2 regions of the Microtetraspora malaysiensis genome follow, and region 1 is predicted to be linked to the other one. Evidence: predicted binding sites of a transcription regulator. Region 1 holds the regulator's gene; the other holds the start of a gene.
The links. The regulator LexA, encoded in region 1, represses DNA repair genes until DNA is damaged. The targets are predictions, from matches to a motif close to TCGAACANNTGTTCGA.
Positions count from the first base shown of each region.

Region 2: a site for LexA is predicted at 1,588-1,603, ahead of ACQP1V_RS10015 (alpha-ketoglutarate-dependent dioxygenase AlkB). Genes of this name have one in related genera too.

Region 1 is NZ_CP191998.1:2,320,709-2,324,457, reverse strand. Features, by position in the region: gene ACQP1V_RS11250 (vitamin B12-dependent ribonucleotide reductase) at 1-841, opposite strand, end outside; gene nrdR (transcriptional regulator NrdR) at 951-1,412, opposite strand; gene ACQP1V_RS11240 (hypothetical protein) at 1,407-1,841, shown strand; gene lexA (transcriptional repressor LexA) at 1,838-2,539, shown strand; gene ACQP1V_RS11230 (MalY/PatB family protein) at 2,700-3,749, shown strand, end outside.
Region 2 is NZ_CP191998.1:2,055,244-2,058,992, reverse strand. Features, by position in the region: gene ACQP1V_RS10025 (SWIM zinc finger family protein) at 1-125, shown strand, start outside; gene ACQP1V_RS10020 (SDR family NAD(P)-dependent oxidoreductase) at 104-1,447, opposite strand; gene ACQP1V_RS10015 (alpha-ketoglutarate-dependent dioxygenase AlkB) at 1,617-2,240, shown strand; gene ACQP1V_RS10010 (hypothetical protein) at 2,432-2,950, shown strand; gene ACQP1V_RS10005 (alpha/beta hydrolase) at 3,006-3,749, opposite strand, start outside.

The DNA.
Region 1 (3,749 bases):
CGATGTCCTTGCCGCCGAGGTCCATGTCGAACCCGGCGTCCCGCAGCGCGCGGATCTTGTCCTCCTCGCGCGCCTTGGTGTCGATGAACTCCTCGATGTCGGGGTGGTCGACGTCGAGGACGACCATCTTGGCCGCCCGGCGGGTGGCGCCGCCGGACTTGATGGTGCCCGCCGAGGCGTCGGCGCCGCGCATGAACGACACCGGCCCGCTGGCCGTGCCACCGCTGGAGAGCAGCTCCTTGCTGGAACGGATGCGGGAGAGGTTGATCCCGGAGCCGGAGCCACCCTTGAAGATGACACCCTCTTCCTTGTACCACTCCAGGATGGACTCCATCTGGTCGTCCACGGCCAGGATGAAGCACGCGCTCACCTGCTGCGGCGAGGCGGTTCCCACGTTGAACCACACGGGCGAGTTGAAGCTGAAGACCTGGTGGACCAGCGCGTGCTTCAGCTCGTGGTCGAAGATCTCGGCGTCCTCGTCCGTGGCGAAGTAGCCGTTCTCGACGCCGGTCTTGGTGTAGACGTCGACGACGCGGTCGACGAGCTGCCGCAGGCTCGACTCGCGCTGTGGCGTGCCGACGGCGCCGCGGAAGTACTTGCTGGTGACGATGTTGGTGGCGTTGACCGACCAGAAGTCGGGGAACTCCACGCCGCGCTGCTCGAAGTTGATCGAGCCGTCGCGCCAGTTCGTCATGACGACGTCGCGGCGCTCCCAGGTGACCGTGTCGTACGGATGGACCCCCGGGGTGGTGAAGACGCGCTTCATCTTCAGACCCTTACGCGGCCGCTTGCCGCCGCGTCCCCCGGTGCCCGTCTCGGTGCCGTTCACGATCTCCGTCATGAATTCCCCCTCCCGGGGCCCGGTGGGAGCCCCTCGCATCCGATCACGTGTCTGTTTGATCACCCTGAGTGACGACGGCCGACGTGCGCGGCCCCGCCACCTTCCGCCGCTACTGCTGGACGGCGGTACGCGCGCCTCTGAGCTGCTCGATCTCGGCCTCGAAGTCGGCGAGCGTCTCGAACCCCCGGTAGACGGAGGCGAAACGCAGGTAGGCGACCTCGTCCAGCTCGCGCAGCGGCCCCAGGATGGCGAGCCCCACCTCGTGCGAGGCGATCTCGGCGCATCCGGTGCCCCTGATGTTCTCCTCCACCAGCTGCCCGAGCTGGGCGAGCGAATCCTCGCCGACCGGGCGTCCCTGACAGGCCCGCCGCACTCCGGCGACGACCTTGTCCCGCGAGAACGGCTCGGTCACCCCGCTGCGCTTGCTGACCATGAGGAGGACGGTCTCCTGCGTGGTGAACCTGCGCCCGCATTCGGAGCAGGTACGCCGGCGGCGGATGGCCGCCCCGTCCTCTGTCGAGCGACTGTCGACGACCCGCGTGTCCGGGTGACGGCAGAACGGGCAGTGCACGTCATCGCCTCCCTGGAAACGCTTGCGCCCACTTCACGAAAACGTCGTGAAGCGGTCACGGAAACACAAGCTGTGGTGAAGTACATCTCTGTAACTACTAGATGTTGTGGTCCAACCGTAGAAGTGCCCGACCTTGAACGCAAGTCGGCGGACCCCCGCCGAGCGAAGTGGCTGTTCAACCAGCGGAACCGTCTGGAAGCTCGGGCGTGTCGCCCACCCCAACAGCATCGCGCGGCACCCTACAAGAAGATCGGCGAAATCTCGGCAATATCGAACACGATGTCGATCGAACTCCCGTACGATGTCGATACAACTGCGCAGGTGACGGCGATTCACATCGAATCGAACAATTGTTTGAAGATGATCTTCGATCGAGGTACCGTCGCTCTGTGCGACATGAAGAACACGGATTGGGAGGTGGTTTGGTGAGCGGGCAGGAAGAGAGCGTCAACGACCTGGCGGTGCGCAGGCGGGATGCCCTTGGTCTCACCCCCAGGCAGCGCAAGATCCTCGAGGTGATCCGCGACTCGGTGCAGCAGCGCGGATATCCGCCGTCGATGCGCGAGATCGGCGAGGCGGTCCAGCTGACCAGCACCTCAAGCGTGTCGCATCAGCTCACCGCCTTGCAGCGCAAGGGCTACCTGCGCCGTGACCCGCACCGGCCCCGCGCGCTGGAGGTCCGGCTGCCGGGCGAGCCGGTGCTGTGGGTCGATCCGGACGCCCCTGAGGTGGAGCCGAGCTTCAGCCGCCCGACCGCCGCGTACGTGCCGCTCGTCGGCCGCATCGCGGCCGGAGGCCCGATCCTGGCCGAGCAGAGCATCGAGGACATCTTCGCGCTGCCCAAGCAGCTCGTCGGCGAGGGCACGCTGTTCCTCCTGCAGGTCAGCGGCGACTCGATGATCGACCTGGCGATCGCCGACGGCGACTGGGTCGTGGTGCGCCAGCAGCCGGTCGCGGACAACGGCGACGTGGTGGCCGCCATGATCGACGGCGAGGCCACGGTCAAGACCTTCAAGCGCAAGGACGGCCACGTCTGGCTGGTTCCGCACAACGCCAACTACGAGCCGATCCCGGGCGACGAGGCGACCGTCCTGGGCAAGGTCACCGCCGTCCTGCGCAAGCTTTGACGCGCCCCCGGCCTGACTGAAGGCCGGAGCACCACCGACGACACCGGCAGCCCGGTTCGTCCACGCGTCGCTCCGCGGTGACGCAGGTCACCGCGGAGCACCAGCGTGACAGGCTGGCCAATGGGCAATGCGGGTGAATGCCGCAAATAGGCTTACTGGTGTGACGCGCAACCTTGATCAGCTCACCCTTGAGGCGGCATCCCGCCGCGACGGCCTCAAGTGGTCGGAGACCGCACCCGGTGTGATCCCCTCCTGGGTCGCCGACATGGACTTCCCTGTTCCGGAAGCGGTGCGCGAGGCGCTGATCCGCCGCGTCGAGACCGACCTCGGCTACCCCACCTGGATCGATCAGCCCACCGTCGGCCCCCTCGGCGAGGCGTTCGCCGAGCGCATGGAGACCCGGTACGGCTTCCGCCTCGACCCCGGCCACGTCCGCTCGTACAGCGACGTCAACCAGGCGCTCCAGGTGCTGCTGCACCTGACCACCCGCCCCGGTGACACCGTCGCCCTGCACACCCCGGCCTACCACCCGTTCCTGGACACGATCGCGCAGATGGGCCGGCGGCTGCTCCCCGTCCCGATGGTGCCGGACGGCGACGGCTGGCGGTTCGAGGTCCCGGACGAGCGGGCCGACGTGCTGCTCCTGGTCAACCCGCACAACCCGACCGGCCGCGTGCTCACCGCGGCGGAGCTCGCCACCCTCGCCGCCTACGCCGAGCGGCACGACGCCCTCGTCATCTCCGACGAGATCCACGCCGACCTGACGTACGCGCCGCGGACCCACATCCCGTTCGGCACGATCCTCCCCGAGCGCACGGTCACCCTCACGTCCGCGACGAAGGCGTTCAACATGGGCGGCATCCGCTGCTGCGTCGCCCACCTCGGCTCCGCGGCCGTGCGCGAGGCGGTGGACGCGCAGCCCGCCCACATCTACGGCGCGCCGAACCTGTTCGGTGTGGAGGCCACGGTGGCCGCCTGGCGGCACGGCGACGACTGGCTGGCCGAGGTGCTCACCATCCTCGACCGCAACCGCCGCCTGATCGCCAAGCGGCTCCCGCCCCAGGTCGGCTACCGGATCCCCGAGGCCACCTATCTGGGGTGGCTCGACCTCGGCTTCCTCGACGAGGATCCGGCGGCGTACCTGGAACGGGAGGCGCGGGTGCGGTTGAACCCCGGGCCGCTGTTCGGCCCGGGAGGCGAGGGCTACGCG
Region 2 (3,749 bases), 270 kb from region 1:
AGCACGTCCTCGCCGCCCGGATCGTCGCCGCCCGCGACAAGCGGGGGCCGGGCCTCGCCGTGGATCTGGACGGCACGGACCTGGACGCGGACCTCACCGGGGGTCACCACGGAGCCGCCACGTAGTCCTTGAGGAAGACCCCGTGGACCGGATGCCCAGACTCGCCGCGCACGATCGGGTCGTAGACGCGCGCCGCCCCGTCGATCACGTCGAGCGGAGTTCTCCGGTCCAGCGACTCACGCTTCGGTAGGGGGTTCTCGTCGGTGATCCACCCGGTGTCCACGCTGCACATATGGATCCCCTCCTTGGCGAGGTCGGCGGCGCTGGTGCGGGTGAGCATGTTGAGCCCTGCCTTGGCCATGTTGGTGTGGGGATGCCGTCCGGTCTTGTCCGCGACCGTGAACTGCCCCTCGACCGCCGACACGTTGACGACGTACCGGCGGGGCGCGGGCGCGGCGCGCAGCAGCGGCAGCAGACGGTCGATCAGCAGGAACGGCGCCACCGCGTTGACGAGCTGCACCTCCAGCAGCTCGGCGGCGTCGATCTCGCCGATCCGCGCCGACCACGAGTTACGCGGCGAGAGATCGGGCAGCAGGCCCGACACGTCCGGAAGCCGCGGGCCCTCCCGAGGTGAGACCGCGCCGCCGGAAGCCGCGTCACCGGAACGCGTGTCGCCTTCGGAAACCGCGCCTTCGTCGGGGACCGGTGAGAACCCGGGCGGCGACCACGCGCCCGGCGGGAGCCCGGGGCGTTCCCCCTCCAGCAGGGCCGCGTACGCCGAGGGGAGGCGGCGCAGCGTCTGGGCGGCGTTGTTGATCAGGATGTCCAGCGGCTCGCCGTCCGCCGTGAGGTGGTCGGTGAGGGCGATGACCTGGCGAGGGTCGCGCAGGTCCATCCCCACGATCCGCAGGCAACCCGGCCAGTCCCCGGCCTCGGCGAACCGGCGGGCGGCGTCCCTGGGGAAGCGGGTGGTCACCGTGACGTGGGCGCCGTCGCGGAGCAGCTTCAGCGCGACGTGGTGGCCGATCTTGACCCGCCCGCCGGTGACCAGCGCCCGCCGCCCCGTCAGGTCCGTCCGGGCCGTCCTGCGCGCCTTGTTGGACGCCGCACAGGAGGGGCAGAGCCGGTGGTAGAAGCCGTCCACCCGGTCGAAGCGGCTCTGGCAGACGTAGCACTGCCGAGTCGTGCGCAGCCGGCCCGGGGCCCCTGGCTCTTCGCGGACCGGAGCGTCGGTCACGCGGTCCCGCGCGCCCATCGCGGTGGCGGCGAGCACGGCGGCGTCGGCCTGCGCGGAGGCACGCCTGCGCGCCCGCCTGCGTGCGCGCTTGCCGTCCCGCACCAGCGTGTGGGCGGCGAGCTCGACCCTGATCCGATCAGGGTGGTCGAGCGGCAGCGCGCGCATCTCGCCGAGCAGGCGAAGCAGCGCGGAGACCGCTTCCTGGTCCACGTTCCTCCCTCACGAGGCCCGGCCGGATTCGTACCGGCGTCCTCCTCCACGTCGATGAGGCGCGACGGCCACTGCGCTATGGACCCCGCGCGGTGTAGATCAGCAACCTATCGGACAGATCATCACATCGGGAGCCATGATCGAACAGATGTTTGATTAGACTGAGGGAGTGTTCTTCCAGAGTTCGCTGCTGGACTGCGGCGACGAGATCGGGCCGGGCCCGCTTGGGTCGTCGGTGAGGCGGACGGTCCTGGACCACGGGGCGTGGATCGACGTCCGGCCGGGGTGGATCTCCGGCGCGGACGCGCTGTTCGAGCGGCTGCTGCACGCGGTGCCGTGGCACGCCGAGAGGCGGCACATGTACGACCGGGTCGTGGACGTGCCCCGGCTGCTCTGCTTCTACGACGAGGGCCGCCCCCTCCCCGACCCCGCGCTGGACGAGGCGAAGAAGGCGCTGGACGCCCACTACGCCGCCGAGCTGGGCGAGCCGTTCCGCACCGCCGGGCTGTGCCTGTACCGCGACGGCAGGGACAGCGTGGCCTGGCACGGCGACACCATCGGGCGCGGGAGCACCGAGGACACGGTGGTGGCGATCGTCTCGATCGGGGCGCCGCGCTCCCTGCTGCTGCGCCCGCGCGGCGGCGGGCCGACGCTGCGCCACGAGCTGGGCCACGGGGACCTCATCGTCATGGGCGGGAGCTGCCAGCGCACGTGGGAGCACGCGATCCCGAAGACCGCGCGGCCGGTCGGACCCAGGATCAGCGTCCAGTTCCGCCCGCACGGGGTCCGCTGACAGTACGTCGACACATCAGACGGCGGCCGGTTCTGGCGACGTCCGATCGTCGACCGGCTCTGGTTCGCGCTGGGCCTCCCGCGCGCGGGCCGGCCGTTGTACCGTCCTTGGGGCCGCCCGGCCGATCATTGCCCGGTCGTCGGCCGCCGCACCGGGCGGCTCCTGACCGAACTCGGGAGGACGGAACATCGATGTCGATTCGGCTGATCGGCGCCAACCCCGGCCTGACGGTGTCCGACGGAGGGCGGCGCGTGGCGTTCGCCTCCGTCTGGCGCGCCGACTGGTCGCAGGCCGGGAGCGGCAGGGCGGTCGTGCTGTGGCACGAGGGCCGCACCAGGGCGCTGGGCCCCGACCCGGCGCTGGCCCGCTGGCTGGCCGAGGAGTTCACCCGGCACTTCCCCGAGGTGGCGGGCCTGCCCTGGCCCGAGCCCGAGGTCACCGTCGCACCGGTGGTCATGGAGCTGGACCTCACCGTCGGCCTGCGGGCGTCGGCGGCCGACGTGACCGTGACCATCGACGGGCCCCCGCTGGAGCGGCGCGCCTTCCGTGTCGAGGACTTCAAGCTCGGTGGGGTCCCGCATCTGCTGACCAACGTCTACATGCCCTGTCCGGCGGGCACGCTGGCTGTCGGCGGCATCCCGGTGGTTGGGGACGCGACGCACGCGTTCCTCGCCGACGCCGAGGTCTGGAGCGGCCCGGCCTCCAGGTGACCGTACCGGTTCAGTGGATGCCGCCGAACGGGACCTGTACCAGCGTGACCGAAACTCAGGACGCCCGGCCCGCCTGCGCCGGGTCCGCCGGGCAGGCCGTCGAGGCGGGCGGAGTGAGGTCGGTCAGGTAGGTCACGGCCGCCGTCATGGCGCACCTGTTGTGCATCGGCCACGCGGCGTGTCCGTCGCCGTTCCAGCGGACCAGCGTGCTCCCGGGGAGCCGCCGGTGGACGGACTCGGCCCAGCGGCGCGGCGTGGCGACGTCGTGCGCGCCGGAGAGGATCAGCGGCGTGACCGTGGCGGGCACCCGCCAGGCGTGCGGGGTCCAGCGGGCCGGCCGCGGCAGCCCCGCGCAGCCGGACACGATGTCCCACATCTCGGAGGCGCCGTGCAGGCTCGGCCCACGCCGCTTTACTGCGTCGGCCAGCCCGACCAACGCGTCGGGGCGTACGCGCGGCACGTCCTGGCAGATGATGGCGCGGTAGCGCGCGTACTCGTCCCGCACTTGGTAGCGGGACAGCGAGGTGAGCGTGGTGGCGTCCCCCTTGTCCGTCGCGTCCCGGATGCCCGCGGCGAGCATGCCGTCGACGAGGGGCGTGTTCAGCCCGTCGTTGACGGCGAGCCGGAGCTCCTCGGCGGTCACCGCCCGGCCGCCCGCGCGCACCTCGCCCCGCTCCGCCCGCGCGTACATGCGGCGGAGCTCGGCGGTGACGTCCTTCCCGCGCAGGACGCACGCCTCGGTCGCCGCGCACCTGGCGGCGAAGCGGGCCAGGCCGTCCTGGACGGCGGCGGCCCCGTC